DNA from 3 places in the Spirosoma sp. KUDC1026 genome. Region 2 is predicted to be linked to each of the others. Evidence: riboswitches for the same ligand, from Rfam matches in the RefSeq annotation. Region 2 holds a riboswitch; each other region holds the start of a gene.
What was found. Region 2 has a riboswitch for cobalamin ahead of HU175_RS10165 (TonB-dependent receptor plug domain-containing protein). Riboswitches for the same ligand answer to the same signal wherever they lie in the genome.

Region 1 (11,009 bases), 2.7 Mb from region 2:
GGACCGCATTTGAACGGCTGCACCCGTAATCCTCGATTCGCCAGCGCCCGAAGCAACCCGAGTGTCAGTGTCGTCTTACCGGAACCGCTGGCCGGAGCGGCCAGCAGAAACTGAGAAAATATACTCTGATTTGACATTCAACAAGCAGCTAGAGAACTGGTCCAGGCATCATTCCTAATGACTTTTCACTACGTCCCTAGACCCGTAACGAACCACGGAACCCTCGGGCGCTGTAGTATGAGGAAGCACCATTATGGTACACAAAAACCGTATCATAGCGCCGATCGCAAAACAAAGCTCCGCCTAGTTTACGAATGGCAGCAGGTGTTTGTATCCAGCTTGACGTTTTTAGGTCGAACGGTCCAATCTGCTGCAACTGCCGATACTGCTCCTCCGTCAGGAGTTCGACACCCATGGCAGCAGCAGCAGCATCAACATTATTTTCGGGGCGATTATCTTTTCTCAATTCCAGCGCTTCCCGATCATAGCAAAAACTTCTACGTTCTTTGGGACTCTCGGCTGAGCAGTCATAAAAAATATACTCCCCCGTCTTCGAATCATACCCGACAACATCAGGCTCCCCGCCGGTCACTTCCATATCATCGAGCACCCACAGTTTTTCGGGATTGGCATCTAGCTTTTTCTGTACATCAGCCCAGTCAAGATTCTTGTGCCGGTTTCTGTTTTTCTCGAAACGGGCTTTCAAAAGGCGGAGTAGTTCGTCACGCTGTTCGGGCGACAGTTCCTTTTTGTTGGCTGTTGTCATTATGTCTTTTCTGCTTCCGAGGGGTCGTAGATGGGCCTCGATGATCAAGGTTGTAAAGGAAATAGACGAAGCTCGTAACTCAATGCATCTTTAGGCAAAGGCGAGCCATTTTCTGATCAACGTACAATCTGATTATTTTGTAAAGGGCAGTTGATGAATAAGATAAGTGCTCGCGGGAAACGTAAAACGATTGAGTCAAGAAAAGTAACTCAGTCCGTATAGGACAGAAGTACAGCGAAAACTATACTTTTGCCCCTGTTTTTAGGTGCGCTTCCGCCGGGAAGCGCTTAAAAGGGAATCCGTCGCGCTGCCCGTCAGTGTTAATCGGAGCAGTCCCCGCTGCTGTATAGTTCACACAAACATTCTGACAATCAGGCCACTGTTCCTCATCAGGAATGGGAAGGCGTTGGGATCGAACGAGCCAGAAGACCTGCCCAGAAACGTCATAAACCGGTGTGCTTTCGGGACGAAAGGCAGACAGGAAGTCAGATAGGGTGCGCCTACTAACCGGCGGACACCCCTGCTTTTTGTACGCGCTTTTTACGGGTTTGCCACCACATCAACCGAACAAGCGCATGATCAATCCGCTACTTATCGATTCGTTACTGCTGGGTGTGCAGCACTCCTTCGAACCCGACCATATGGCCGCCGTGTCGGTGCTGGCCTCCGAAAAAGGCAAGTCAGGAGGGCATCACATATGGCGTATCATCTGGCGATCGTCGCACTGGGCGCTGGGCCATTCGTTCACCCTCATTCTGTTTGCCTGTCTGGTGCTGCTGGTCAAATCAGCGCTGTCGCTCAACATTGCCGAGCAGGTCGAACTGGCCGTCGGCCCGTTGATGATCTGGCTGGGGATTGTGGCCATCCGGCGGAATCACCAGCAGACGCACGAGCATTTACATCCAGCACCGTCCACTACGTTCAGCCGGTCGTTCTGGGTCGGTATGGTCCACGGCCTGGCCGGTACGGGCGGTGCCTGCACGGTAGCTCTGACGCTGGCGGCCAGCGATGCGGCCACAGCCGTTTGGATTATTGTGCTGCAAAGCGCGGGCATCATCGTCGCCATGACTCTCTACGGCTGCCTGCTGGCTTTTTCACTGACCAAAGTAGTCGACCGGTGGCAGACGGCGGTTCGGGTTATCAACTATGCGGTGGGCATCTTCTCCATTGCGATCGGCATTTACACGCTGGTCGACATTCTTTAATCGTAACAAGTATTCATGAAACACCGCTACTATCTTGTTCTAGGTAGCTCGATCCAGACCCTTGCTTGTCTGGGTGCAACAGCAACGCTTAGTATACTTAACTCTTTACAGGCGCAATCGATCCCTGCCGACACACTACGAAGCCGGGCGCTGGAAGAAACGATCGTTACAGCCACCCGTTCGGAAACCCGTCGCGACCGGGTTCCGCAGCAAATCGACATCATCACCCGACGTGACATCGAGCAAACGCCGGCCACCGACGTAACAGATCTGGTCAAGAAGCTAGCGGCTGTCAATGTCATTCAGTATCCTAACTTATCGTCGGGCGTTGGCATCCGGGGATTCCGTCCGCAGTTCTCGGGACTGAACCAGCGAACGCTGCTGCTGATTGACGGGCGTCCGGCGGGGGCCACGAATTTGTCGACCATTGGACTCAACAACGTAGAGCGGGTCGAAGTGCTGAAAGGGCCCGCATCGGCGCTGTATGGCTCGCAGGCCATGGGGGGCGTCATTAACGTCATCACCCGGCGCTCCACGGGACCGCTGCGGGGCAATGCCTTCGCTGAGTATGGTTCGTTCCAGACATATCAGGCGGGGGGAAATGTTGGCGGCAGTCTAACCAACCGGCTCGACTTCGATGCATCGGTCAACTACCTCCGGCGGGCGCAGGATTACCGAATCGGAAAAGGTAACCTGTTCCGGAATTGGTTAAAAGGCGATCAGGCCGTAAAATACTACAGCAACAAACCGGCCGAAACGATCGATGATCGCAAGGACGATGGGCAGATCCGGCCCAACACCAAGCTCACCTACTATTCCGGTTCGCTAAGGCTGGGCTATCAGATCAGTACTAACTGGCGAGTGGACGTACGGGGCGAAAAATTCATTGCCGACGACGTTGAATCACCCGGCGACATTACCTACGGCACCACGCAGGCCAGCCTGAAAGATGTTAATCGGCAGGCGGGAGAGGTTGCCCTGCGGGGTCAACTGGCGGCTCACAAACCGACGTTACGGGTCTTTGCTTCCGGCGAAAACAATTTCAACCAGACAACCAACGTATCGGGCAAGCCGGTTACCCCGTTCCTGTCGTCAAATACTGCGAACCGCTGGCAGGGCGTTCAGCTCCAAGATAACTGGCAACTGGGGGGTCATCAGCTTACGGTTGGCTACGATTATCTAAATTCCAGTACGTCGTCTCGTAGCTGGAGCGACGGCGTTACCGAAAAAGCGCCTACGCAGCCCAACTACTCGATTCGGTCGTCGGCGTTCTACGCGCAGGGACAGCTGGCCTTCGGCGGAGATCGTTTCCTGTTGCAGCCCGGTCTGCGGGTGGATGATATTACCTTCTCCGTCAAGGAAACGCCCCTGCTCACTACGTTCAAGCCGGGCAAAACAACCAATCCGTTCGTTAGCCCTAATCTGGGCGCGTCGTTGCGGCTGGCACCCAGTTGGCAGTTGAAAGGAACCGTGGGTCGGGCGTTCGTCACGCCTGATGCGTTCAACGTAGCCGGTTATTCAGAAACCCGCACCTCGACCGGGCGTATCACGATCACGACGGGCAACCCCAATCTGACCAACGAGAACAGCATCAGCTATGACCTGGGACTGACGTTCAGTCGGCACAAAGCGGGTTTCCGGGCCGGTGTCACCTACTTCAACACGGACGTACGCGATCGGATCGCCCGGATCGTGACGCAGGTGAACGAGAAACAGGCCAACGGTGATGTGATCGTCGCGCGGGCTACTTACGTCAACGCGGCCGACTCGGACCTGCGGGGAATCGAATCGGAAATCAGCTACGATTTTGGCGCCCTGACCGCCTATCGGTATTCGCTTCGGCTGTTCGGTAACGCCACAACCATGCTTCGTTACAGCGAAACTCTTGTTAGTACCGACGGTAGTGCTACCCAGCGGGACATTGCCAACGTAGCGAAAATGAACCTGAACGCTGGTCTTGAATACGATTCGTTCAGGGGGTTACAGCTGCGTTTATTGAGCCGGTACATAGGACATCGCAAAGACACAGATTTTACGGATGCTGCCAACCCGGAGATCCAGTATCCGGAATACCTGGTGCTCGACCTGAGCGCATCCTACACGCTGGCTAAACATCATACGCTGGGACTACAGATCGCTAACCTGACCGACGAGAATTACTACGAAAAACGGGGCTACAACCTGCCCGGTCGCTCGTTGTCGGTCCGCTACCGGTTTTCGTTTTGAGATGAACAAGTACGTTTTTACAGGATCGTAAATAAAACGGGCAGGCTGGTCCGTACGTTGACAGCCTGCTCGTTTTTCTGACCGGGAATCCAGTCCGGCATGCCCTTAATAACCCGCACGGCTTCTTCGTCGCAACCGCCACCTACACTCTGCGTGACTTGTACGTCGGTAATCTTACCAGTGCTGGTCACGACAAAACCCACGATCACCTTGCCCTGAATTCCGGCGCGCTGTGCTGCGGCAGGATACCGGAGATTCTGCATGAGATACGTATTCAACCCTGTTTGCCCGCCGACCGGCGCCGGTGGCTGATCGACAACGGTGTACACTTCACCAACTAGTCCGGATGGGTTCGGATCAACATTTTTCCGGGAACACATCAGCGTCAGCATCATCAGGCAGACCGCCAGTACGTAACGTTTCCAAACGGAGTAGACAGTTCGGGGGTTATCGTTTAGCATACAAAAAGTCTATTTCTGGTGAGATGAGAATCTTTTTTCTGATTTTTCTATCCTTAGTTCTGAGTTACGGTATTGTTGCTTTCTGGACTGGCGACTGGAACGCCACCCAGTGGGACACGGATAAATCGGAAGCATCTAAACTAATTGGTGGAGCAATTCTCCTGTTCTTCTTTATTCTCTTCCAAAACAGGCTCAACTGGCCAAAGTAATGCTTGAGAGAGGCATCTCAGAGTAGAGATGTTTTGGATATGTAGACGACACCCCGCCCGTTTTTGCTGTTGCAAAACGAGAAGCCCTCACCCGAATGTCCTCGTCCACAGACGGCATCGGTAGCGGAAATATATAGTCGTTGCTGACTATCCAGATACAGACTACGCAGCTGGTGTAATTGGGGCAGGTCAATTCGACGGCCAGCAGACGTAACGATACCCGGCGTTTCAAAAATGCCGGTCGTAGCCGTCGGACCATTCAGGAACACCTGATTGATTTTGTAGCTTACCCCGGACGAGTTGACAACAGGGCTAATCGAAAACTTATTGATCGCCTGACCAGAAGACGAGGAAATCTCAAAGGCTGGATTATGGCGCGTATAAGCCTTCCAAGTCTTGCCATCATCAACACTGTAATTGCTGGCGTTGGTTAAAAACTGTCCGTTCGCTAAACCCGTCATCGTAAACAGAGTATCCTGTTGTTTAACAACGCTGAACATGCCATGACTTTGGAAGGGTAACACCTCCTGCCAGTTTTTCCCCTGGTCAGTTGAGCGGAATACGTTAGTTCTTGTCGCAATCAGCAGGGTTTTCTCCCAGCTTCCCCACACGCCCTGAATCTCGGCATCAACGGGAGCGCGAAGGGTGTACCAGTCCTGGTATTCGGGTGCTACGGTATCGGGCTCTATGCCTTTACAGGATAATACCAGCGCCAGTAAGACGGAGTAAAGCAGCGTTTTCATGATCGTTGATGCGCGTAAATTGACATTTCTCAGACTTAATCGAAAAAGGATCAGCCAGGCAATTTCTAACGGTGATTTCAGGGTATTTACTATAACTTCCGGGCAATCGCGAGCTGTACAGCATTGTAAAAATAGTCGATTCCTGACAGCACTCTGCCAGACAACCACGCTCGTTGAACAGCATTTCCTTATTTTTGGCTATGTAATTCTATTTCCGCTGCCCTTTTTGTATGACTAGTCCGCTCCGCTGCGCCATTATCGAAGACGAACCGCTAGCGCAGCAATTACTCGAAAAGTACGTCCGTCGTGTTCCCTCGCTTCAGCTGATTGCCACCTTCGATGATGCCATCAGCGCGTTCGAGCAGCTACCCGCTCAGCAGCCCGAGGTTATCTTCCTAGACATCAATATGCCCGAAATGACGGGGCTGGAATTTCTACAGGCCTACCCGTCACCCCATCCCTTAGTGGTCATGACCACGGCAAACCCCAATCATGCCATCGAAGGTTTTGATCTGGGCGTGGTGGATTATCTACTGAAACCCATTGCCTTCGATCGGTTTCTTAAAGCCATTGGCCGGGTCAAGGAACGAGTACCTAAACCGGCACAGGCCCCACCAGCCAACAACTCATTGGCCGATTCGGTCAGCCTGCCCATTCCCAGCCCGGCAACAATGGAACCACCAGCGGCTGATTTTATCTATCTCAAAACGGATAAGAAACTCGAACAGATTCACCTCAATGAGCTGGTCTATGCCGAAGCGCTGGGCGATTACATCAAGGTTTTTCTGCCGGATCGATTTGTGGTTACGCACCTCACGATGACCAAGCTGGCCGAAGTTCTCCCTACTGATCGCTTTCTGCGGATCAACCGGTCGTTTATCATCCAGCTTCGTCACGTCAAAGTGCTGGAAGGCAACTCGGTCCGACTATCGACCGGCGACAGTCTGATCATCGGACCGAGGTATCGGGATGCCGTTAAAGAGCGGATCCGACGGGAGCAGATTGGCTAGTGACAAGCGGTTTAACGCATCCGGCTCTTTTCCTCGTCGTTACCCAGACTCCCCGCCCGGGCTGCCTTTACGGTCTTCTTGCCGAAGTTGTAGCTGAACGACACCTTGACGCGCTGGCTGTCGTTGTAACTCCGCATGGTGAAGTTTACCTGTCCGTAGTTCGACTCCAGCCGGCTGGTCATCGTCCGGAATACGTCACTCACGTCAATCCGCAGGTTAACCTGTTTAGCCAGCAGCGATTTCGTCAGACTCATTGATACCCCGCCAAATCCTTTCTGCGTGAACAGGCCCATCCGGGCGGGCGACATGTATTGCCCAGTCAGTTCGTACTTCCAGTCGCGGGGCAGGGAAATGATGTTCGACGAAGTAAGCATCACCCATAAACCCGCTGCCCGGTACTGACTTAGCTCATTGATAGCCGTACTGGTTTGGTTGCCCATCCCCATCAGCGTCGTGTTCGTCTGCCAGGTTTTCGTTATGCTTTTGGCGTAGGTCGCTCCCACGTAAAAATCATTGCCGTTCCGAAGGTTGTCCATCACCTGCGTATACCGTAACGTAGCCGGGTCAGCGCGTAGCACCGTTGTGATCTGGTCGCGGATGTACGAATAATTAGCGAACAGGTTCAGGCTACCGAGTGCGTAAAAGGCATCCAGTGTGTGCGCAAAAGACGGCCGGATCATCGGGTTTCCTTCAATGATTGTGTACGGATCGATCAGGTTACGGTACGGAACGAGGCTGCTCAGGCTGGGGCGGCTCACTTTCCGACTGAGCGTAACGCCCCACGAGTGACCGTTTGCCAGGCTCCGGTTCAGCCCCAGGCTGGGAAACAGACCGGCATAGGTACGCGCCAGCGCCGACTGGGCCAGGTGCTGCTCCGTACGTTCGATGCGCAAGCCCCCCTGCCACGACCAGCCTTTCCCCCACGACCGGCTCAGGTTTGAATAAGCAGCATAGGTATGCTCCTGGTAGAGTCCTGCCTGGCTGTATGTTGGATCAAACTGGTACTGGCCGTTGACGAAGTTGTCCTGCTGAAGGGTATTGTCGTTGCGGATGAAAACGTACTTTGTCCCCACGTCCAGCCGCCATTTTTTACCTAGTACTGGGGTAGCGTAGTCGAGCTGGCCAATCAGGTTACGCTGCTGACTCGGATTCAGGATACGGAGCCGGGTTACAGGCCCATCAGGCGCATCGTTCAGGCCGATACGCTGATAGTTGATGAATTGCGAAGCGTCCTTATTCAGCAATGATTCCGTTACAAATACCGTCAGTTCCTTAGACTTATCCGATCCGAGTGTTGCCTTGTAGCTCAGGTTCAGATCATACACGTTCGCCTTTTCCCGTCCGAAGTTTTCCGTACGGATTGTCGAGTCGGCAAGGGCAGCCACCGTAGAGCGGGTTCGTGTATCGGTGTCGGTGTTCCCCCGGCGCCAGTTGCCGTTTAAACGCAGGCTCAAGACGTGCCGGGCATTAATAGCGTAATCAGCATTTAGATTGGTGGCCAGCGACCGGTACGTATTCAGCGTCAGTAACGTATTTTGTTGGGTGGCACCGGGAAAGGTTCGATCGAGAGTTTGGGTCGAATAGGCTGTTGACGGCAGCGTCGCGTTAAGGCTGCCGAAGACGGTCCATTTCCCCTGCCGGAGCGTCAGCGATCCATTGGCCGACGAACGACTGTATTGCCCCTGCGAATAGGTCAGCGTCGACCGACCGCTTATGCCCTGCTCCCGGCTCTTTTTGGTAACGATGTTGACTACGGCGTCGACGGTGGCATCATAACGGGCTGACGGGTTTGTGATCACCTCGATACGCACAATATCTTCTGCCGAGAACGTTTGCAGGAAACTAGCCAGGCTTCCCTGGCCCATCTGCCGGCCATCGACCTGTAGGAGGACATTCGATTTGTTACCTACGCTGATTGCTCCGCCCTCGTACCGGACGCGGGGAATGTACCGCAGCAGATCTTCGGCTTTGTTACCCCGCGTAATGACGCTGCCTTCTACGTTCAGAACAAGCCGGTCGGCCTGCTGACGCACCAGCGATGGCTGCGCTTTTACCGTAACTTCGGACAGGTTTTGGGCACTGGCTTCCAGTATCAGGGGCCCAACGTCAGCCGTCGCCGTTTCGGCGCTTAGCGTAACGACAGATGAATAAACGTCTTTAAATCCAACAGCGCTGATACGTGTGCGGTACGTTCCCGACGCGAGCTTGTCCATCACGAATAGACCTGATTCATCAGAAATAGCCCCTTTAACCACCGTTGAATCAGTGTCCCTCAGCAGGGCTACGGTTGCGTAGGCAACAGGTTGTTTTGCCGTGTCCGTAACCCGGCCGGTTAGTTGATGTTGGGCCAGTGCCTGTACTGAAAAAAGAAAGAGGAAGATAATTAGCCGTGCGTTCATGGGGCAGTTTGTGTTGCGTGATTGATGATGCAAACCTAGCCCTGCCCCACCGGCTGCCTTTCCTTTATTCGGCGAATCAGCCGTCCTATTCGACCAAGCGTACTAATCCATTTTCGTCGAAAAATTTGGCGTTTTCATCGAAAAAGAACCGGTACTTGCGGGGAACCCCCGATGTTTGATGCATGAAATTTCCAGCTATCCAGCTTCCCTTCCTGACTCCATCGATCCGCCGGATACTCCTGCACGGCATTATTATCAGTACGCTATACGTGCTGGTCAGCGCAGATGGCTTGTCCGCTGGCCTAACGTACCAGTATGGTACCATCGGTCGGTGGTACACCTACGGTCAGTTTCTGCTTCAGCTATTGATCTATTACGGCTGGGGATACTGGCTGTTCCCCCGTTATCTCTACCGGTTCAGGCCCGTTTCATTACTGGCGATTATTCTTCTCTCCTATACCATTGCATACCTGGCGAACTACGCGGGATTTGCCTGGCTTCACCAAACCGTCAACTTCCCGGACAATACGCCCATACTCCCGTTTCGCGCCAATTTCTGGTCGAACACGGTCACCATGTGGCATCGTATGGAGCAGCATGGCCCACTGGGTCTTTTTGCCAATGCTTCGCTATTCGGCTGGAACTTCCTGCTTTCGTTCACCTATCCATCACTGTTGCTGGCGTTCAAGGGCCTCTATGACAACATGTCCTCACAGGTGAACAATGCGCAGTTGAAAGAGCAAAACATGCAGCTCGAACTCAACTACCTGAAAAGCCAGATCAACCCACACTTCCTGTTTAATGTGCTCAACAGCGTCTATTCGCTGACGGAAGAAGACTGCCCGCCAGCCGCTCAACTGGTCCACCAATTGTCGGGATTGATGCAGTACACACTGTACGAAACGACCGAACCGACCGTTCCGCTGCAAAAGGAGCTTCAATTTATCCGGGATTATATAGCCCTGGAAAAAATCCGAACGGGAAAACGGGCTGACATTCAGGTATCACTTCCCGAAACAGTCGACGAACGCGTACAGATCGTTCCGTTTCTGCTGATCCCGTTTGTGGAGAATGCCTTCAAACACGGCGTGCAACGGAGTGCGCGTAAATCCTGGGTCAACCTGACCGTCGCGGTCAATGAGACGGCCCTGCAGCTAACCATCAGCAACAGCAAACCAGCAATGCCCGAAGCCAGCGTCGGGGGGCTGGGGCTAACGAACGTCCAAAAACGATTGAACTTATTATATCCAGCACACTCGCTGCGGGTCACCAACGACCTGGATCAGTATAGCGTTGATTTGACCTTGCCGTTCGTGGCTTAATCGGCTAAAGCTATCTCGAAATGCTCAGATAGCTGGGCGTTTGTCAAACCAGGGACGCGCCTGTTCCAGTTGGCCAGCCAGGCGGAACAGTGTGGCTTCGTCGCCGAGTTTGGCCGCGAACATGACGCCGATGGGCAAGCCATCGGGCGACCAGTGCAGCGGTACCGACATGGATGGTTGGCCCGTCATATTCGTGATAACTGTGAATGAAATATAGCCCAGCGACCGCTCGGCCAGTTCGTCCACCATTTTGCTACCGTTCAGGTATTTCAAACCCCCGACTGTATCGACCAGTTTAAGCAGGCGCTGTTCTGATGCTGTGTTTTGGAACGTACCAATGGCGATAGGCGGGCGGGGCAGCGTAGGCGTCAGGAATACGTCGTAGGTTTCGTGCAGTTGTCCCATTGTCCGGTTTAACGAATTCCACCGTCGTTTCTGAAAAGCGAGATCCGTCGCGGAGAAGCCTTCGGCCAGGCGGGCCTGCGCCCAGGTATTCAGTTCAACGTCGTCACGTCGGGCGGGACGACCAAGGTAGTGTCCCAGTTCACGTAGCGTAGCGGCCGTTTCGCTCAGGACGTTCAAAAAGAAAGCTTCCGTAACGATCGTCTTTTCGTACGGCAGCGGAATTTCATCGACGGTATGCCCCAGGCTTTCGAGTAATTTGACGG
Region 2 (11,009 bases):
CGCCCGACAAGTGGTCGAGTATCTGGAAACGGGCGAAGGTGCTACGCTGGCTAGTGATAAAACGGGGATTCATCTGATTCTGATTGTACCGGAAGACGACACGGCACCTATTGCGTTCGACCAATTCGGCCTGTAAGCGATGCTGCTATCTATGCTAATGCTGGTTACTAGCCTGTTGGGGCAAACGCCAAAACCAGCTACCAAACCAATCCGCGTTCACTTCGAGCGGGGTGCTATCACCGCGCAGATTAAAAGTCAGCTGACCGAAAAACAGGAGGGAGCTTACTACCTGGTCGATGCCAAGGCGGGGCAGCAGATGGTGGTGCATACTGCCGGGCTCTCCACCGAACCCATCTACCACATGGTGCCTATTGCAGTCGTGTATTCGCCATCGGGGAAATATAGTGGCGACAAAGGGCCTATTAACTTCGACGAGAAACTAACCGAAACCGGTACGTACACCATCCGCGTCGCCCGGAACCAGATGGCGTCGAATGTCAAGGCCGGACCATATCTACTGGAGATTATTATTCGATGAAACAGCGTAGGACGTTGGAGAAAAGACTATAGACAAGAGAGAAAAGACTACAGACGTAAGAGAAAAGAGTATGGACGGAAGACCTGCTACTGTCTTTTCTCTTACGGCTCATGTCTATGGTCTTTTAGCTATCCATCTACAGTCTTTCATCGCCTATCCAATTCTAACCTTCCTACTTCAATGGCGTTATACCCATGAATTGACCTAAAATCGATATGAATACGACTTCAAATCAGACAAAAACGCTGCTGTGGGGACTGGCCGGACTTGGAGCATGGGCCCTGACAAAAGCTCTGCTGGCACAGCGACGTAAGATAGATTTTCGGGATAAAGCGGTTATTGTAACCGGCGGATCGCGGGGGCTGGGACTGGCGATATCCCGGCAGCTGGCAAAGGAAGGGGCCAGGCTGGCTTTGTGCGCTCGTGATGCCGACGAGTTAGCCCGCGCAAAAGCCGATCTGCTGACCTATGGCGGAATGGTATTTACCTACGCCTGCGACATTACCGACAAAGCCGAAGTAGAACGTTTTGCCGAGGCCGCCCGGCAGGAAATTGGGCCCATCGACGTACTGATCAACAATGCGGGGATTATTCTGGTAACGCCCTACGAGCATAGCACGGAGGATGATTTCCGGGATGCAATGGATACCAATTTCTGGGCGCCCTATCACCTCATTAATGCCGTGCTGCCGCAGATGCTGGCCCGAAAATCGGGACGGATCGTCAACGTAACGTCCATTGGCGGGAAGATCTCCGTGCCCCATTTGCTTCCGTATTCAGCGAGCAAGTTTGCACTGGTAGGCTACTCGGAAGGGTTACGGGCCGAGTTGCTCAAAGACAACATCTACGTAACGACCGTGTGCCCCGGCCTCACCCGCACCGGCAGCCCCCGTAACGCTATTTTCAAAGGTAAAAATGAGGACGAATACGCCTGGTTCAAAATTGCTGATTCGCTGCCGCTGGTGACCAGCAGCGCCGAAGCTTGCGCCGGTGAGATCATTGATGCCTGCCGCTACGGGGAAGCCGAACGACTGGTGTCGTGGCCCACGAAGGTGAGTGCCGCCGTGCAGGGACTGAGCCCGAATCTGGTAGCTGAGCTGAGTGCCGTAACAAACGAATTTCTCCTTCCCGACAAGGAAACGGATGGTTCGGGAGGGCAGCGCGTTGCGGGAAAAGATAGCGAAACGGCCTTGTCCGATTCAGCCTTGGCAACGCTAACCGATCAGGCCGCGGTGCGCAATAATGAATTAGGAGACTAACGTTTGGTTGTTTATTCAGGAGAAACGAACAGACGGGTCATGTAAATCTGTGACCTTTCGCGTTTTCGTATTCAAAAAAATGCTGGCTTTCGCCACTGTCTGTTCGCCAAACCTGACTGAAATGAAAAAGCGCCTTGTCAAAGCGGTACGATCTGTCTTTACCCCCCTGGGGGTGTACCTGGCCCCAAATTACCCGAACATCGTGAACGGGCACAAACTGGAGGACGATCTTCGGATTTTATTACCTGAAGCTAATCCGCTCTGTTTCGATATTGGTGCTAACCGGGGGCAAACGATCGAGCTTCTGCAGGACTGCCTGAACGAGCCGAGCATTCATTCGTTCGAACCCGCATCAACGACCTATGCTGAGCTATTGAGCAAGTCGTTTGGGCCGCGTGTACAGTGTCATCAGCTTGCATTGGGGGAGCAGGTGGGCACGGCTGAATTCCGAAACTACAAAGTGTCGGAGTTGAGTTCGTTTCTGCCCATGAACCCCGACAAAAACGAAAATTTTTTCGCCGAAGAAGAGCTGATGTCGGTGGAGTCTGTGCCCGTCGACACGCTGGATAATTTCTGTTCGGTGCAGGCCATCGATCGTATCGACCTGCTCAAAATTGATACGCAGGGATTTGAACTGCCCGTCTTACACGGAGCCGCCGAGCTATTCAAACAGGGGAAAATCGGTGCCGTCCTGCTGGAGCTGAATTTCGCAACACTATACGAAGGCCAGTCCGACCCACTGGTTATTCTTCAGTTGTTACGTAGCTACCAGATGCGGCTGGTGGATTACTACGAAACCGAACGCATCAACGGCAAAGAAATCTCCTGGACAACTGCACTGTTTATTCATTACCCGAATCGCTAGCAGGAGTTTTAGTACATCTTTTTGTGTGTGTTCGGTAAACTAGACACGGTTTGACTGCAGCTGGCTGAGTTAGAAACAATTCGGCTTATAGGTCTGTTTTTTTCAATCAGGGGTAACGCCAAATTGTTCTCTCCTGAGGAGATTATGAGCAGTGCTTTTTTGAAAAACGAAACGGCTGATGCCCCCGTTGTAATACCGGCTCGCGCGCCTTTACCACCGGGTACACCCAATTACGTAACGCCCCGCGGTCTCGATCTGCTGCGTGCTGAACTCACTGATTTAGAAACTGAACGTGCTCATTTACAGGCCGCCCAAGTCGATGACCTAAATGAGCGTAGCCGGCAGCTAGCCCTGCTCAATGGGCGTATTGCGAACCTGAATCAGCGTATTTCTAGCAGTAAAGTGGTCAACACGCATGAACAGGATAGCGTCCGCTTTGGTGCTACAATTAGTTTAAAGATACTGTCGGGAAAGCTAGCCAGTACGGAACGGCACTTAACTATCGTTGGTGTCGACGAAGCAAATGCCGCCAAGGATTTGATCGCTTTCACGGCTCCTCTGGCTCGCGCCTTGCAGGGGAAACGGGTAGGAGAGGTAATTGCCTGGCCACCTGCCCAGGGCCAGCAGAAAATGGAGATCGTGGCTATCAGGTACGATATAGCCTAAGCTGCTTATTGTGCAGGCCAAGAAGATAGTTGAGGGGTGTACGAACTGCCATACGTCGCGGTTAGTACACCCCTCAACTATTTTTGTTCACATTCCCTTACAAACTCACCCGCACACCGATATTCGCTGTGCGTCGGCGGGTGTTGTAGCCGTAGCTGTCGACGTATTGTTTGTCGAACAGGTTCTGAACATCAGCGTACAGGCGGATTTGATTCAGGCGATATTCGGCGTAGAGGTCAACCGTACTATACGGAGCCAGCGTTACGTTCTCCGTGGCAAACGTGGCCGAGTTGTAGAACCGGTCGATGCGGCTACCCACCGAACGTAGTGATGCACTGGCGAACAGAGAGGGAGTGATCTGATACCCCGCCGTGAAGTTGACCAGTACCTTCGGCCGGCGGAACAGGTTGTTGTAGGTCGTGTCGCGGCCTGCTGCCTGGGTCGTCACCCGACCGTCGAGCAGGGTAAGGTTGCCGGTCAGAGCTAGTTTGCCCAGTTGCGCCTGCCCTTCAAACTCCCACCCGTGGTCGTGCTGCCGGTCGAAGTTGATGTACTGACTCGTATAGGGCGGCACTGCCAGGGACTGGAAGAAGATAACATCGCGCACCTGCCGGTTGAAATACAACGCCCGGACCCAGGCATTTTTCGCCTTGGTGAAGACCTGAATACCCGCTTCAATCGACTGACTCCGTTCTGGTTTCAACGCCCGGTTACCATACGGCGAGAAAATCTGGTACAGCGACGGAGCCCGGAAACCAGACGACAGGTTAGCAAATACTTTAACCTGATCCTGAATCAGGTACGATGGGTTGAACGAGTACGTAAATGCATTTCCGTACACCGAGTGGTGGTTATAACGTCCGCCCAGTTCGACGGACAGCCCTTTCTGCGTCCGCCAGACACCCGATGCGTAGAGGCTCAACTGACCCGTACGGGCCGTATCTGCTCCCAGCGGTGGTGACTCGTACAGACCGTATTCACTAACAGACCGGTACGTCTGGTCGGTATTGGCGAAGCGGTAGTCGGCACCGGTGAGCAGCTCGATATTTTTGCGGACCGTCAGTGTGTGGTATACCTCCGCAAACTGCGTCAGTCCGCTGTATTCACTGTAACTATACTTGTCAAAAGCGGCCGGTTCAACTGATGTCGAGTCGTCTTTGTAGACGCGTCGGCTGCCACTGACGCCGTAATTCGCAACCAGTTTGCCGCGCTCGTGAGTCCATTCCAGCCCCGCCGAGCCAAAACTGAAGCGGTTGTTGGATGTATAATCTTTTTCGTCACCGAAAGCACCTGCGTCGAGGTCTGTCTGGTAGGCCGTGGTGAGGCCGCGCAGCTTCAGCGTCAGCCGCGGATTGAGTGCAATGGCTACGTTACCGAGCAGGGCGTTCTGCCGGTAGCCGTCCTTGTCGAACGTGCCCGTGTTTTCACGATCCGTCGCTGCCGAGAACCCCGTTGATGACAGGCGCGTGTACCGCAGAGTATACGATACTTTTTCGGTAGCCCCACCCAAACCAATGCCGCCCCGGAACGTATTGTACGTGCCATACTGGGCCGTCGCTGACACACGCAGCGGCCGTTTACCCAAACCGGTACGCGTCGAGATAGAAATTACTCCGGCAACGGCATCAGAACCGTAAGCCGTTGATTGGGCTCCTTTCAGAATTTCGATCCGTTCGCACTCGCCCACCGTAATCAGGTTGAGATCGAAGGCGTTAACGGTTCCCGATGGGTCATAAACCGGTACGCCATCCAGCAGCACCAGCGTATTGCCCACCGAGGCCCCACGCAGGTACACGTCCTGGTTGGAACCCAGCGGACCCTGAGCGCCTACGATCATCAGGCCCGCCTGGCGCGTGAGCAGCTGACTGACCGTCTGCGTAGCGTAACGTTGCAGCACCGAATCGGGGAGGACCGTAACGACCTTGCCGGTCTGCGATTGTTTTTGAGGGAATTTGTTGGCCGTGACCACGACCTCATCGAGTGTTTTGGCTTCCTGAGCCAGGGCGGGTACAGTAATACCCAGAGCAGCCGGTCCCAACAGGGCGGTTGCCAGCAGGCGCGTAGTAATGCGCATGTCGAACATAGAAAAAGTGAATACCCGTCGCTGTCTATCGCTATCCTCCGTACCGATAAACAACTCACGACCAGCGGCAGGTCTCCTGACTTAGCTCACCGATTCGGGCCTTCCCGTTGCCCAGAAACGGGCAATAGTGACCAACGTAGCAAAGAATCGGCTGTCTTGAAAAACAAAGCAGTACAGTTGCGGGGACAGTCCCGGTTTTGGTCGGCAAAGACCACCGGAGTTCCCTATTAAGCCATTGCCGTCCACGCTGGGGTCGACGACGGGCACCGCGAATCCGGCGCGAAGGTACGAACGTATTGGTTACTTCGCTTGATTGAGGGCGCAAACAAGCAAAAGCGCCCGGTAGAAAATCCACCGGGCGCTTCGCCAGAACACTAAAAATCGCAGTTGCTTACTTGCCGTTCAGGTCAGCCACCGAGTTGCCGTCTGTTTCGTAAAGCTGGTTGAAGAGGAACTTGAACGTGCCCTGCGCCTGCGCCCGGAAGGTGATTTCCGGACCGAACGCATACAGTTTGCCCGCACCAATTGGTGCCATGAAAGCCGCGACGCCATCTTTCAGATACGCCTGACCCCAGGCCCAGCCGCTACGTAGTGGTTTGCCGCTGTCGAACCACGCCAGTGGTTTCACTTTGCCCGTCGCGATAGCATCGGGAGCGATGTTAAATACTGGGCTGGCGTCGAAGTAAACGTCCGTTTTGGTGGGCAGACCCCAGGTGGCCTGCTGCGTCGAATCGACATTCACGCGCAGAACACTGCCGGGAATATAGTATTTCTCGCCGGGCAGTGGGCGCTCCTGACCCGAGCTGGTTACTTCGGTCAAAGCGTTCTTGACGGGTAGACCCAGGTGATAGGCCAGGTTGGTGCTGCTGCCAATGGTGATGATGTCGCCACCTGCTTCCAGGAATTTCTTCAGTTCCGGAACCGACTTTTCGTGGGTGATCCGGCCCGTGTGCGTGCGGTACTCGGCTGGTAGTTCGTCGTTTTTCGGAATACGCGGTGCAAAATTTCGGTAAGGATCGTTGTCTTCACCCGTGTATTGTGGGATGGCCCGGGTTACGAACACAATCGCGTCGTACTTCTTACGCAGGTTACCGGCATCAACTTCCTGACTGTAGATTACTTTCATCGGGAAGTGATACTGTTCCATAATCCAGCGAACCCAGCCCGATGGCATCGAACCACCATAGGTATCCCAGAGCGCGATGCGCATGGGACTTACTTTCGCCATCGTACCCGTTGGACGTTTGGCGATGCTTGTTACGTCGATACCTAGACTCTTCGCCGATTTGTCCAGCAGCGTTTTCGCCTTTTCCGAAGCAGGTACGAAGAACGTGCCGGGGGCAACGCCCGATTTGCCGCTAACACCGGCCGCCATGCGGTACACGTCAACACCACCAGCCAGCAGATCGTTGACGGCGATAAACGAGTTATTGGCTTGTGCGTTCAGGAGGTAACCCGCGCCCGAGGTGGTCGCCATGTGGCCTTCCGGCGACTGTAGCTGACCGTACGGAATGGTTTTGAACGGGCCTTTGAAGTCGTCCAGAATCCGGTCAAACTGAACGTTCATCAGGTAGGCCAGGGTCCAGCCAGCAGCATCATACGGACGAACCGGAGGGCCACCAGGGTACTGGAAATCGTTCGGGTGATCCTGTGGTTCGAACATATCCAGCAGGTGAGGCCGGAACGCCTGAGCCGTCTTCACAACGTATGAGCCAGCGGGGTACTTCTTGCCCGCAACGGTGAAATCGCCGGTAGCCTGCTGAATCTGAATACCCGTTTTGATCAGGGCATTGATGAATTTAACCGCTGAAGCGAAATCTGCCTGATTGGCCGGGATGATGAACCCACGCGGATCGCGCAGTGGGGGAGCCTTCATCACCGAATCGTAGTACTTCGTAGGTACACCTCCGCCCGGAGCAATAAAGCCGTAAATATCCGTGTTCACACCCCGTGGCGTAGCATTCGGGTTCGCTTTCTTCTGGTCGGCGCGGTACTCTTCCGTGATCATGTCGATCCGTTTTGGCGACAGACCCCAGTAATCCTGACTACCCCGCTCGATGGAGTTTTTGCCCATGCGGTAGATGTTAAACAGCAGTTCGTCGCTGTAACGAGCCGCGTAACCCAATACAGCATAGTTCAGCGACAGCGAATAATCGATCGACTGTTTGAAATGCCATTTCTGAGGAGTGACCGGGAACGGCGTGTTTCCGTTCGGAATCAGGCGGCTTGGTACCAGCGGAATATCCTCAGGTGTTGGCCCACCGATGATTTCGGTCAGCAGACCGATCATGTTGTGGAAGTGCGTCGTTGTCCGCAGACCGCCGTTGTACCAGGTCGAGAACACCGAACCGCCCAGCCGCGTAAAGCCGGGTTTGTTTTCGGAGTTCAGCCGGTTGATCATGGCCGCGCCGAGGGCGTCGATACCCGTCACCATCAGCGGATCGAATACGTAGTTGAACGGATCACGGTAGGGGGGGCCTGCCAGTACCGATCCGGCCGGACCGCGCTGGTGGTGGTTGTACATGATCTGCGGAATCCACTCCACGAACAGCTGGCGCCCCATGTTCTGGGTTTCTTTCATGTTCATGATGAAGAAATCCCGGTTGTTGTCGTGGCCAACGTATTTCTGATACAGCCGTGGCAGGCCTTCCAACGATCGTTTCTCCGCTTTTTTCTCCCGCATATACCAGTCAGAAACGAGCTCCTGTCCGTCGGGGTTAGCATGGGTCAGCAGAATGACGTCCTGATCCAGGATTCGCATCGTTTCAGGATCCTTCCGGCTGGTAAGTTGATACGCCGTTTCGATGAGCTGCATGGTGCCCACCGTTTCGGTTGCGTGCAGACCACCATCAATCCAGACAATTGATTTCCCCTCGGACGCCAATGCTTTTGCCTGTTCATCGGTCAGACCTTCGGCATGAGCCAGTTTCTGCGAAATCTCTTTGTAACGGTCCAGTTTTTTCAGGTTTTCCGGCGACGATACGATAAGCATGTACTGCCGGCGACCTTCTTCCGTTTCGCCAATGTCAACCAGTTTAACCCGGTCTGAACTGGCAGCCAGCTTTTTGAAGTACGCTTCGGTCTGCGTATACGTAGCCAGCTGGTAATCGTCGCCGATGTTGAAGCCAAAATGCTCCTTCGGCGACGGGATGGATTGGGCCCATGCTGTACTCAGGCTAAGACCAGCGAACAGCAGCAGGGTCGATGAGCGGAAAAATTTACGCGTCATGCGGGGTTTGTTTAGGGGTAAACATTAGGCTTGGTTGCAATTGAGGGGCGAAAAGTACCATCCCGGACAGGCTGGTAGAAAGTTTTCCAGATGACGTTGAGCGGCAACAATTCAGAATAAACAGAAACGACAAAAGTAACTAAGTGATGCGTTCTGGAAAAGAAATGGTGTGTCTGGTCTACAATATTACTTAGGAATCGTTGTTAGTGATAGCTTATGTAAAACATTATTTCGAGCTTATTCGATTAGTCCAAAAATATGTGGCTGAAGTCATGCCAGAAAGTGATCGGACCCGCTTTCGTTGCCCGTTTCCCCAAACGTATGAAGGTATGGATAGGAAAAGAGGCCTGGCAATCAGCAGGCGTCGGGGAAACATTTAAAAAGTTGAATCAATTAGCCGACCAGGCTTGTTCATTTATTGTGTTATAAATCGATCTGCGTATTCGGGTATGTCCATTCTTTTTTCTCCTATTACGATCGGGCGGGTTCAGTTTAAGAACCGCATTGTTGTCTCGCCGATGTGTCAATACTCCAGCCAGGACGGGTTTTCTAACGACTGGCACCTGGTTCATTTAGGAAGCCGGGCCGTTGGCGGGGCGGGTCTTATTATTACCGAAGCGGCTGCTGTTTCACCCGAAGGCCGGATCTCGCCCGACGACCTGGGGATCTGGACCGATGAGCACATTGCGGGTCTGAAACGGATCACGCAGTTTATTGATCAGCAGGGATCCGTAGCCGGGATTCAACTGGCCCACGCTGGCCGTAAAGCCAGTACGCGCCGACCCTGGGAGGGCGGAGGGGCCATTGCCCCAACCGAAGAACGGGGCTGGGAAACCGTCGCGCCCAGTGACATCCCCTTTTATGCTGAGAAGTCAGCCCCAAAGACGTTAACTGCCGAAGGCATTCAAAACGTGATCAACGACTTTCGGGAAGCGGCCCGGCGGTCGCTGGATGCGGGTTTCCGGGTAGTCGAAGTTCACGCGGCCCATGGCTATCTGATTCACGAATTCCTGTCGCCAATCAGCAACCATCGGACCGACGACTATGGTGGCTCGTTCGAGAATCGGATTCGGCTGCTGCTGGCCATTGTCGACGCGATCAAAACCGTTTGGCCTGCTGATCTGCCTCTGTTCGTGCGTATCTCCACCACCGACTGGACCGAAGGCGGTTGGGACGGCGATGACTCGGTGAAGCTGGCCCGCATTCTTAAGGACAACGGTGTGCACGTTATCGACTGCTCGACGGGTGGCAACGTACCACACGCCAAAATTCCGGTAGCACCGAATTACCAGGTGCCTAACGCCGAGCGGATCAAACAGGAAGTGGGTATTCTGACCGGGGCGGTGGGACTGATTACAACGGCTGAACAGGCCGAGGAAATTCTGAGCAACGGCCAGGCAGACCTGATTCTGATGGCCCGCGAGCTGCTGCGAGATCCTTATTTCCCGCTTCATGCCGCTACCGATCTGGGTGATGATCTGGCATGGCCTCTGCAATACGAACGGGCGAAGCCCCGCTAGCCTGCTTTCTCTTTTTTGACTACACAAAACAATTCAACGATGGAATACAGAAAATTAGGTGAATCGGACATTCAATTGTCAGCCATTACGTTTGGCGCCTGGGCCGCTGGTGGCTGGATGTGGGGCGGAACTGAACGCAGCGGTGCGGTCGAAGCCATTAAAGCGTCGTATGATCTGGGCGTAACGTCAATCGATACGGCTCCGATTTATGGACAGGGAACGAGCGAAGAAATCGTCGGTGAAGCCATCAAAAGCATTCCCCGCGATAAAGTGCAGATTCTGACCAAATACGGGATGCGCTGGGATCTGGCAAAAGGTGACTTTGGTTTCAAAAGTCAGGACAACGACGGCAACGCCATTGATGTCTATAAATACTCGGGCAGGGAAAGCATCATCAAAGAATGTGAAGATAGTCTGAAACGGCTGGGCACCGATTACATTGACCTCTACCAGATGCACTGGCCCGACAAAACGACGCCCATCGACGAAAGTATGGAAGCCGTGTTGCGCCTGATCGAACAAGGTAAAATCCGGCAGGCGGGCGTCAGCAATTACAGCGTAGCACAGATGAAGGAAGCCGAAAAAGTGCTGGTAATAGCCTCGAACCAGGTGCCGTACAGCATGCTGAACCGTAGCGCCGAAACCGAGCTGGTACCGTACGTACTGGAAACGAACAAGTCAATTCTGGCCTATAGCCCGATGGAACGGGGTTTATTAACCGGTAAAATCCGGCCGGGCCACCAGTTTGCCCCCGGCGATCACCGGGCAACGTATCGGTTCTTCAAACCGGAAAACATCGAACAGGCCGACAAGCTGTTGCAGGCTATTAAGCCACTGGCCGATGAGAAA
Region 3 (11,009 bases), 2.7 Mb from region 2:
GCCCGGAACTTGGCTATGCTCTGAACGCCGGAAAGACCAACGGACCCGGCAACCGATACGATGTGAGCCTGGCCGTCGGTGCGCATTACGATTTTCTGGATATGCTGAACAAATTCAGTCTGCACGTACGGTATGTGTACGGATTTGCCAACGTATCGCCCGTGGCGCAGGCAACGTACCTGAACCGGCAGTTGCAGGCATCCATCGTGTACAACCTGTACCCGAAGAAAAAGAAGTAAGAACGGCCTCTGTTTACCAGGCCCATCACTAGTCTCACCCGGCCTATGCTGTCTGACTTTGGCGTTATTCTGCTGTTTATTCTGGCGGCTTTTGCCTTCCTGAGCCTGATTCTGTTCGGCGCAAAACTGCTACGTGTGGATCGCCCAAACGTGGAGAAAAACAGTACGTATGAATCGGGCGAGGAACCGATTGGTAACGCCAACATTCAGTTCAACATCCGCTTCTACGTTATTGCGCTGGTTTTCGTGCTGTTCGATGTGGAGTTGGTATTTCTGTTCCCCTGGGCTACTGTATTCGGACGGGCTGACCTGATCGCTGAAACGGATGGGCTCTGGGGCTGGTTTGCCTTATCTGAAGCGTTTCTGTTTGTTGGTATTCTAGCGCTGGGTTTAGCCTACGTGTGGGTGAAAGGGTACCTGGACTGGGTGAAGCCGCAGCCAAAAACTCCGACTACAGATACGCGCGTTCCAACTACTCTCTACGAGCAAGTCAACAAAAAATACGAACGACGCTAGACTTCTGATCAGGAACCGATCCACGCTCAGTTGTGGTTGCCTAGAAGGACGCTGTTTTACGTAATCGATCGACATGGATAAATCCGGCGACGCGGGCATCATTCTGATGCACTCCGAAGAACTTCTGAACTGGTCACGGGAAAAATCGCTGTGGCCCATGACGTTTGGCCTGGCCTGCTGCGCCATCGAAATGATGCAGTCGTTTGCGTCGTCTTATGATCTGGAGCGGTTTGGCATTTTCCCCCGGCCTTCCCCCCGCCAGTCGGATATTATGATCGTGTCGGGCACCGTTACCTACAAAATGGCCGATCGTATCCGGCGGCTGTATGAGCAGATGCCCGAGCCCCGCTACGTTATTTCGATGGGGTCCTGCTCAAACTGTGGCGGTCCCTACTGGCAGCACGGCTACCACGTCGTGAAAGGCGTTGACCGAATCATTCCGGTGGATGTGTACGTGCCGGGTTGCCCCCCCCGCCCTGAAGCGCTGATCGATGGTTTCCTGAAACTACAGGAAAAAATCAGAACTGAACATCCGCTCTTGGGAGCCAAAGATGTTGTACATTCGGCGGAATAACTCCTCGAACTCTACTCTTCTGGCGCCTTACCCATGAACGCCCTGTCTGTATCTTTTCGCCAACTCCTCGGCTTGCTGCGGCTGGTGGGGTTTCTGTATGCTGTGACACTGGTGCTCGGTTTACTGGCCGCGCTACCGTTTTACAACACGCTTAAATCGGAATATCACGACTCATTGGAGTTCATAAAGCTGCTGGATGGCTTCGACTATACTGTCTTTTCCGATTTCATGCGGCAGAGTCAGCAAACGCTATACCCGCTCTTTAGCGTTGGTCGCTGGCTGGGTGTATTCCATCTTTTCCTGAGCGTTTTCTTCTCAGGGGGTATCCTCTTCTGCCAGGCTCAGGCAGGCTCCCGGTTTCATATTGGTACGTTCTGGCAGGCCTGTAGCCACTACTTTGGCCGGTTTCTGAAAGTTGCAGGCGTTACAATTCTCTTTGTGCTGGTCAACACCATCATCTGGGTTCTTGCGGGCAGTCTGGCAATCATGGCCGTGAGCGATCCCCTCACCGAACGCGGTCAGTTCTGGATTGGTATCACTGCCTTTGCGCTGTTCATGCTCACAACGACACTGCTACTTTGTGTCGGTGACTACGCAAAGGTGATTCTTTTTGAAGAGGACGATCAACGTGCCTTTCGGGCCTTTGGTCGCGCCGGTCGGCTGGTTCTGAAAAATCCGGGAAAAACGTATGGTCTTTACTGGTTGCTGATTCTGATCGGTACAGCTGTTTTCGGATTGTATTTTCTGGTTGAAGAGCATGTAACGATGAGTGGCTGGCTGACGATTAGCCTGCTTTTTCTGGTACAGCAGGCTGTTATTTTCGTTCGGGCAGCCCTGAAAGTCTGGTCGCTGGGACTGGCCTACAACGTGTATAAAATTCTGCCAAAGCCGGCACCCGTCGCTCGACCCGTACCGACGGTTATTCCTACTCATGAGTCCGCCTATACAGCAATCGCTGCCGATGACGCATCCGGTGACTCGCCCGCCCCGGACAGTGCCGGCATGTACTCTCCTGAGACGGGTACACCAACCGACAAGGAGTAGTGCTTTCTTTGGTCATTTCGTATTATTGCAGAATTGTTGAATGTCTTCAATTAATTCTGCCGCATGGCTGTTCCAACTATTCCGCAAAAATCCGAGACCGTCGAAGCTGGTCTATTTAGTTTACCCGTTATCGTAGCGGCCCTTGGCTACTTCGTTGACATCTACGATTTGCTTCTGTTTGGAATTGTTCGGGTGCCGAGTTTACAGGACCTCGGTCTGAATGCCGAACAGATTTCCTCGGTCGGTACAGCCATAATGAACTGGCAGATGGGCGGTTTGCTGATCGGCGGTATTCTCTGGGGCGTCATTGGCGATAAAAAAGGTCGCCTGTCGGTTTTATTCGGTTCGATCCTGACGTATTCCATTGCCAACATTGCCTGCGGCTTCGTTAAAAACGTTACGTTCATGGACCCGGCTACGTACTACGCCATCATGCGTTTTATTGCGGGCGTGGGCCTGGCGGGTGAGCTGGGAGCGGGTATTACGCTGGTCAGCGAGATTCTGCCGAAGGAAAAACGGGCCATTGGTACCTCCCTGGTTGCCGGAATCGGTTTGTCGGGGGCGGTTGTGGCTTACTTTACCGTAAAGCTGTTCGACTGGCAGATGGCTTTTTTCGTGGGTGGTTTACTGGGGGTTGGCCTGTTGCTGATGCGGGTTGGTGTGGTTGAATCCGGTATCTTCAAAGACGTAACGGGGCAGGTAGGCGTTAGCCGCGGTAACTTCTTTTCCTTCTTCACCAACGCGAATCGGCTGGGGCGTTACCTACGCTGTATCGGCATTGGTTTGCCGACCTGGTTTGTCATCGGTATTCTGTCAACCTTCTCAAACGAATTCGGGGTCGCGCTGGGAATTCCCGACGAAATTCAGCCGGGTCTCGCCATCATGTGGTGTTACGTTGGTCTGGCCCTTGGCGACCTGAGCAGCGGTTTCATTAGTCACGCACTGCACTCCCGGAAAAAAGGCGTTGCCGTACTCATGAGCATAGCGTTGATCTTCAGCGTCGTTTATCTGTTTTTCGGCATTAAGACAGCCACACTGCTCTATGGTCTTTGCCTGGTTATGGGCTTTGGTATTGGTTACTGGGCCATGTTTGTTACCATTGGCGCCGAGCAGTTTGGCACCAACCTCCGCGCCACAGCTGCCACGACTGTTCCGAATATGGTACGGGGGCTGGTTATTCCGATGACGCTGACGTATCAGGTCTTGAAGTCCCCCATAGGCGTTATCAATTCGGGCGCCGTCGTTGGTCTAATCGCGTTTCTCATCGGTTTTTATTCCATTGCCAGCATACCTGAGACGCACGGCAAGGACCTGAATTACCTGGAAGATTAAGCTTTTCGCCGTCCATCAGCCGAATCGGCCGTTGTTCCTAAACGGCAGCGTTACGCCTGGTCAAGTGCATCATTGGAGTGAATTCAGTTCTGTAACACTAACTAAATCGCACTCCCATGAAAACTTACTTCCGTCTGATTACCAGCAGTTTACTTGTAGCATTTACTATCTTCACTGCTGCATCGGCGAGCCCAATTGATGGCTCACCATCCGCTCAGAAATCATTCGCAGCCGTCATGTATCCGGCTGCTGCGACGTCTAAAGTGTGGTTACACCTTGAGAAGTTTAAGCTGACCGACAAAATCAACGTTGAATTATACGACGAACGCGGCAAACAGTTATTCTCCGAAACGCTCCCCCAAAAAGCAGGCAAACGTAACACGTATCGTCAGCAATTCGATCTGAGCGGAATTCCCGACGGGAAATACACGTTCCGGCTATCGAGCGGAAATCAGACCGAGGAAGTTACGTTCAACCTGACCACGCCAACGGTGGTTCAGCAAACGGCTACCCGTTTCGTCACGATGAAGTAAATACTCTTTTCTTTTGGCTTACCAGCGCGGGACTTCGTTCCGTGCTTTTTTATTGTCTGCCGGCTCTACAAACAAACCGTATTCATGTGTATGACATATCGGCAGAAAACAGAATTATTAGGAAATGATTTTGCTAAATCTCGTCTTTTTCAAGAAATAATTGCTTTTTTACCGCTTATTATCCAAACTCATTTCTGCGTGCCGCAATGAACCAGCTAAGCCTGATTGATTACATTATATTCTTTCTCTATTTTATCGGGGTGTCCTCCTACGGATACTGGATTTACAAGAAAAAGCAGTCGACCAACCTCGATACCAAAGACTTCTTCCTGGCCGAAGGATCGCTCACCTGGTGGGCCATTGGCGCATCCATGATTGCGTCGAACATCTCGGCCGAACAATTTATCGGCATGTCGGGAAATGGCTTCACCTTCGGGGTAGCCGTAGCGGTGTACGAATGGCTGGCGGCTATCGCACTCATCATTGTGGCGGTGTGGTTCATGCCCATCTACCTCAAGAACCACATCTACACCATGCCGCAGTTCCTGAAGACGCGTTACAACGAGACTGTCAGTCTAATTATGGCCATTTTCTGGCTTTTTTTATACGTATTCGTCAACCTGACATCAATTCTGTTTCTAGGTGCACTGGCAATCAGTAACCTGGCGGGACCGGATTACTTTCACGCCATCGTTATCGGCCTCAGCATTTTTGCCCTGCTGATTACGCTGGGCGGGATGAAAGTAATTGGCTTCACGGACGTTATCCAGGTTTTGGTACTGGTCATTGGTGGTCTGGTAACGACGTACATCGCGATGACGCTGGTGAGCGAAAAGTTTGGCCTCGGCAACGACGTTATTGCTGGTTTCAAAGCCATGATGAACGACGCAGAAGACCATTTTCACATGATCTACGAAAAGCCAGGTCCGAACGCGTCGCAGGCCGACATCAACAAGTACCTGACGCTACCGGGCATTGGCATGTACGTTGCCGGTATCTGGATCGTGAACCTGAACTACTGGGGTTGTAACCAGTACATTACGCAACGGGCGTTGGGGGCCGATTTGAAAACGGCCCGGACAGGTATTCTTTTCGCGGCTCTCCTGAAGATTTTCATGCCGCTCATCGTTATGGTTCCTGGTATGGCTGCCTACGTATTGTACAAGAACGGAAGCCTGCAACAGGAAATGGCACCGAACGGTGTGCTTCTGGCCGATAACGCTTATTCGGCGATTCTATCGTTCCTGCCATCGGGTTTGCGCGGCATGTCGCTGGCCGCCCTGACAGCCGCTATCGTGGCCTCACTGGCAGGCAAAGCCAACTCCATTTCGACGATTTTCACCCTGGATATTTACCAGAAATATATCCGCAAGGACGCTTCCGAAAAACAACTGGTCTGGGCCGGCCGGGTTACGATTCTGGCTGCGATGCTGGTATCGATCGGTCTGACCTGGCAGGATACACTGGGCATTGGCGCCGAAGGTGGTTTTACATTTATTCAGAAATATACGGGCTACCTGAGCCCCGGTATTTTTGCTGTCTTCATTCTCGGTTTCTTCTGGAAGCGGACAACCGGCTCAGCCGCTGTAATCGGTATTCTGGCCAGCTTTGCGCTGGCGATTCTATTCAACAACTACGCTCCTGCCCTATTCGGGAATGACACAATTCTTTATACTGCTTACCCAACTGGTAATGGTGGTTACGAGATTCCCTTTCTGATCTGCATGGGCTGGACGTTCGTATTTACGATTCTGCTGATGGTGGCGATTAGTCTAGCCGGCCCAGCGATCAGCAAAAAAGCGTTTCAGATCGACGCCAGCATGTTCCGTCTGGCCCCAAATCATGTCGCGCTCATTACGGTTGTGATGCTCATCATCTCGGCGCTCTACGTCCGGTTCTGGTAGTTAGTCGCTGGTTTTCGTTGGGAGCCTCAAAAATACATGCTGGTAAAGGCACGTATTTTTGAGGCTCTTTTCGGTTCTTTATTCTTTCATTTTCGCAGTTCAGCATGACCCAACCCGCCCCGCCTTCCGTTTCGCTCCGTCCCTTGTTTTCACTGCCCGTTATTGTGGCTGCCCTGGGCTATTTTGTCGATGTCTATGACTTACTGCTGTTCAACATTGTCCGCGTACCGAGCTTACAGGAACTAGGCTTATCGAATACAGACGTTTCGCTGATTGGGGGGCGGATTCTGAATTTCCAGCAGGCCGGTCTGTTGCTGGGGGGGATTCTGTGGGGTATTCTAGGCGACAAGCGGGGGCGGTTGTCGGTATTATTCGGCTCGATTCTGACGTACTCGCTGGCAAATATTGCCTGCGGATTTGTCCACGACCCCACCTTGTATTCGGTGTTACGCTTCGTAGCCGGTTTTGGTCTGGCGGGTGAACTGGGTGCCGGTATTACGCTGGTTAATGAGATTTTGCCCAAGGAACTGCGCGCCTATGGCTCCTCGCTGGTGGCCAGCGTTGGCCTGTTTGGAGCGGTAGTGGCCTACTTCACCGTTACGCTGTATACCTGGCGTACGACGTATTTCATCGGTGGTAGCCTGGGGCTGGGCCTATTGTTGCTACGGGTGAGCATTTTTGAGTCGGGCATGTTTACCCGCGTACAGCAAACCGCTACGAGCCGGGGCAACTTCTGGTCGTTGTTTAGTCCGCGTGAGCGGCTGATGCGTTACGTTTATTGCATGGGAATTTCGTTACCAACCTATCTGGTCATTGGCCTGCTGGCAACGTTCGGCAACGAGTTTGCCCAGGCGATGGGGCTGGAAGCCGCCGTGCCGCCGGGTCGTTGCGTCATGTTTACCTACATTGGTATCGTCGTTGGCGATTTGCTGAGCGGTATTTTCAGCCAGTACCTCCGCTCACGTCGACAGGCAATCGGCTTGATGATGGGGCTGACCTTGGTTTTTGTGGGTGTTTATCTCTCAGGTATTCTCAAAACGACAGATGCTTTTTATGCCATCTGCATGGGTATGGGTTTTGGGATCGGTTACATCGCTATGTTCCTGACCATCACCGCCGAGAGTTTCGGCACGAACCTGCGTTCAACAGCTACCACGTCGGTAGCCAACAACGTACGGGCCACAACGCTGATCTCCATTCCTGCTTTTCAGGCTATGAAACCGCTTATTGGCGTACTTGGCGCTGGGGCTGTTGTATCGGCAGTTTGCTTCGCGGTAGGCTTCTGGTCGCTCACCCAACTCGACGAGACATTTGGCAAAGACTTGGATTATGTAGAACTTTAGGTCTATTTTTTTCAACCAATTGCCCAACACCATGCGTCCAGCCTCCCCGGCACAGGTGTACTTCCCTAGTTTCAACGGCATTCGCTTTATTGCCGCATCGGCAGTGGTATTTCACCACATCGAGCAGTTCAAATCAATCTTTGGCTTTACGGACGCCTTTGACCGCACCAACGAGTATCCGCAGATTTACCAGGCTGGTCGGCTGGGGGTAGCGTTATTTTTCGTGCTGAGTGGCTTTCTTATTACGTACCTGCTCCTGGCCGAAAAGCAATACGCAGGCCGGATTGCCACGGGTAATTTCTACGTCCGCCGGATTCTGCGCATCTGGCCACTCTATTTCCTGATTATCGGGCTGAGCTTCTTTGTCTTTCCTCATATTCCGGCGCTATACGTACCGGGCTGGTCGGAGCACACTTACGATTACTTCTGGCCCAAGCTGGGATTTTTCCTGTTGGTAATGCCCAACATTGCCATTACGTTGTACCACGAAATGCCGTTCAGCTCCCACACCTGGTCGATTGGTGTCGAGGAGCAGTTTTACCTGATCTGGCCGTGGCTGATCGGCAGCGTACGTCCACGCCGAACGCTATTGATACTGGGCAGTATTGCCCTCATCCTGGCAGGAGCTTTTTTCTGGATACGTTTCGGTCCTGGCTCAATACAGCCCACCGCCGGAACTACCCAACTGCTTCTTTCCGATTTTCTGGCGCATTTTCGCATCGGCGCAATGGCGATTGGCGGCATCGGTGCTTACCTGATCTTCATTGAGCATCCTGTTCTAACCTTTCTATATAAGAAGTGGGTGCAGGTGGTTGTGTACGCTATACTGGTCTATCTGCTGGCAACAGGCTACCGGATTCCGGGTTTGAATTACGAAGGGTACGCCCTGTTTTTCGTCTTTCTGCTGATGAACCTGGCGCGTAATCCGAATTCGATCATCAACCTCGAAAACCGGTTCTGCACATTCATGGGCAAGATTTCGTACGGCGTTTATATGTACCACCCCGTTGTTATCGTCCTTTGCTTGTATGTTATCCGGCAGTTCATACCCTACAGCACAGGCTTTTCGGTGATGCTTTACGTATCCAGTTATGCCCTCACGACGCTGGTAGCCTGGCTGTCCTACGAGTATTTCGAGAAGCAGTTCCTGAAACTAAAGGACCGTTTTGCCCCCGGTGATAAACCCGTCAAAGTTGCTAACCCGGAGCGGGTATAGGCGTCTGCTTATTTATTGTACTTTTGCCGTATAAAGCACAGAGGTAACAGTTCGTTTCTGACTGAAACGAACTTGTTTTAATAGGGAATCCGTCGGCCTGCCGACTCGGTGAAAATCCGGAACAGTCTCCGCTGCTGTAACCCCACAATCAAGGCGCTCCATTACTTAGCCACTGTTCGGCATCGAATGGGAAGGCGGGGGCGCTGGGGAAGTCAGAAGACCTGCCTTTGTCGCGTTGATCAATAGCTTTCGGCAGAAAGGCTCATCGATGTATGTTTTCTAAAAATCTCTCCAGTAGCGGGCAGCGTACGCATTTAGCCCGCCTTTTTCTGTATTGTCTCGTTCTGGTTAGTCTGACCAGATTCTCTACGCTTGCCCAGCCATCGGCCGTTCGGAATCAATCAATTGCACCATCCAAAAGATCAGCATCCAACCGGGTCACGCCAGACCGGATCACTGTTCGTTACGCCCGTGGATTCACCATCCAATATTTTGGAAACTATAAACTGGTTTCCATTATTAGCCCATTCGAAAAAAAGACCGATACAGTGCGTTACGTACTGGTGCAACGGGGCACACCCGCGCCCAAAGGGTATGCACCCAGCCAGATTATCCGGATTCCGCTTCGACGTATGGTGCTCATGTCCTCTATGCACGTTGGCCTAGCCGGTTTTCTGGAGGCCGAAGAGCAGATTGTTGGACTTGGTAATCTGAAATACGTATCGTCGCCTAAAGTCATCCAGCGTATCGACGCGGGGAAAGTGCAGGAAGTTGGCCACGACCAGACGCTGAACGAGGAACAACTGGTTAGCCTGCAACCTGACCTGCTGATGGCAACAGGCAGCCCAACCGCACAAATGAACCGGTATCAGACATTACGTAATGCTGGAGTCCCCGTGCTAATCAATTCGGAATGGGTAGAAACGACCCCTCTGGGGCGGGCCGAATGGGTAAAGCTGATGGCGGCCCTGCTCAACAAAGAAGCGCTGGTTAACCAAAAATTTGCGCAGGTCGAACGGGAGTACAACCGATTGGCGGCCCTGGCACGAAACGTTGCCAGTAAACCCAGCATCATCAGCGGGATGAACGCGAAAGACGCCTGGTTCGTACCCGACGGCGATAGCTACATTACCCGCTTCTTCCTGGACGCGGGCGGTAGCTACCCCTGGTCGAACCGACGAACAACGGGTAGTCTACCCCTGAATTTTGAAGCGGTTTATCCCATTGCCCTCAACGCTGATTACTGGCTCAACATCGGTCTGAACGGCGTGAGCTCAAAAAAAGACGTATTGGCCAAAGACAGTCGGTATGCCGATTTCGCCCCCTTTAAATCGGGTCAGATGTACAGCTACGGCAAGCGCATGAACAACCGGGGCGCCAACGACTACTGGGAATCGGGCGCTGTAAACCCGCACGTGGTACTGGCCGACTTGATCAAAATTATGCACCCCAAATTACTTCCCAAACACCAGCTGGTTTATTACAAACAGTTGAACTAACAGGCGCTGCCGGAACTGAGTCCATTATTACGTAACAGACAATAAGTCATGAAGATCTACACAAAAAAAGGCGACAGAGGAACGACCGGACTTTTCGGCGGCAGCCGGGTCGACAAAGACGATGTCCGGGTTGACTGCATCGGCACACTGGACGAAGCTAATTCCACCATCGGTCTGCTACGGGTCAAGCTTGGCAATGACCACCCGTGGCAACCGAACCTGCACAAGATTCAGAAGGATTTAATGGACATGATGTCCCATCTGGCCCGGCCGTCCACCGCCAAGAAAGTCAATACCAACCCCATGCCGGAAGGTGGCTCGGATTTCTGCGAACAGTGGATCGATGAACTGGAAGCGGGCATGTCGTCGCCATCAGATTATTTTCTCTTACCGGGTGGCAACGAGATTTCAGCCCTCTGCCACGTAGCGCGCACGCAGATTCGCCGGGGCGAACGCCGGTTGGTATCACTCATAAAGACAGACGACGTACACGATGCCATTCCGGCCTATATCAACCGGTTGTCGGATCTGTTTTTCACGCTGGCCCGTGCCGAAATGGACAAAGCTGGTGTGGCCGAAGAGAAATGGCAACTCTTTCTTTACAAACGCTTTAAGTAATCAGGAAGCAAACCGTGGTAAAAGGCCGACCGCGTTACGAACAAACGTAACGCGGTCGGCTACGCTGGTTTGGGGCAACTCTTGAATTTTGTACCCAAGTGCCTGATACGTTTCAACCAGCGCCTGGTGCAGCGCTGAGGCTTCTTCAAACGTTTGCCAGCGCTCGCTGTCGTTCACATAAATGGTTTCCC

Region 1: linked by a shared signal. The riboswitch ahead of HU175_RS23365 (hypothetical protein) and the one ahead of HU175_RS10165 (TonB-dependent receptor plug domain-containing protein) in region 2 are both predicted to bind cobalamin.
Region 3: linked by a shared signal. The riboswitch ahead of HU175_RS23295 (ABC transporter substrate-binding protein) and the one ahead of HU175_RS10165 (TonB-dependent receptor plug domain-containing protein) in region 2 are both predicted to bind cobalamin.

The regions. Positions count from the first base shown of each region.
Region 1 is NZ_CP056032.1:5,543,539-5,554,547, forward strand. It holds gene HU175_RS23355 (cobyrinate a,c-diamide synthase) at 1-137, opposite strand, end outside; gene HU175_RS23360 (DUF4256 domain-containing protein) at 197-766, opposite strand; cobalamin riboswitch at 1,013-1,219, shown strand; gene HU175_RS23365 (hypothetical protein) at 1,342-1,971, shown strand; gene HU175_RS23370 (TonB-dependent receptor plug domain-containing protein) at 1,987-4,197, shown strand; gene HU175_RS23375 (energy transducer TonB) at 4,215-4,658, opposite strand; gene HU175_RS23380 (hypothetical protein) at 4,885-5,610, opposite strand; gene HU175_RS23385 (LytR/AlgR family response regulator transcription factor) at 5,841-6,620, shown strand; gene HU175_RS23390 (outer membrane beta-barrel family protein) at 6,632-9,019, opposite strand; gene HU175_RS23395 (sensor histidine kinase) at 9,202-10,341, shown strand; gene HU175_RS23400 (amidase) at 10,366-11,009, opposite strand, start outside.
Region 2 is NZ_CP056032.1:2,414,072-2,425,080, forward strand. It holds gene HU175_RS10140 (hypothetical protein) at 1-136, shown strand, start outside; gene HU175_RS10145 (PPC domain-containing protein) at 158-538, shown strand; gene HU175_RS10150 (SDR family NAD(P)-dependent oxidoreductase) at 754-1,797, shown strand; gene HU175_RS10155 (FkbM family methyltransferase) at 1,919-2,662, shown strand; gene HU175_RS10160 (GreA/GreB family elongation factor) at 2,807-3,328, shown strand; gene HU175_RS10165 (TonB-dependent receptor plug domain-containing protein) at 3,426-5,402, opposite strand; cobalamin riboswitch at 5,460-5,697, opposite strand; gene HU175_RS10170 (M14 metallopeptidase family protein) at 5,803-8,640, opposite strand; gene namA (NADPH dehydrogenase NamA) at 9,090-10,160, shown strand; gene HU175_RS10180 (aldo/keto reductase) at 10,200-11,009, shown strand, end outside.
Region 3 is NZ_CP056032.1:5,519,567-5,530,575, forward strand. It holds gene HU175_RS23250 (porin family protein) at 1-239, shown strand, start outside; gene HU175_RS23255 (NADH-quinone oxidoreductase subunit A) at 285-755, shown strand; gene HU175_RS23260 (NADH-quinone oxidoreductase subunit B) at 829-1,329, shown strand; gene HU175_RS23265 (hypothetical protein) at 1,363-2,373, shown strand; gene HU175_RS23270 (MFS transporter) at 2,437-3,705, shown strand; gene HU175_RS23275 (hypothetical protein) at 3,822-4,238, shown strand; gene HU175_RS23280 (sodium:solute symporter family transporter) at 4,445-6,142, shown strand; gene HU175_RS23285 (MFS transporter) at 6,247-7,485, shown strand; gene HU175_RS23290 (acyltransferase family protein) at 7,517-8,701, shown strand; cobalamin riboswitch at 8,726-8,945, shown strand; gene HU175_RS23295 (ABC transporter substrate-binding protein) at 8,974-10,200, shown strand; gene HU175_RS23300 (cob(I)yrinic acid a,c-diamide adenosyltransferase) at 10,249-10,818, shown strand; gene HU175_RS23305 (RNase adapter RapZ) at 10,819-11,009, opposite strand, start outside.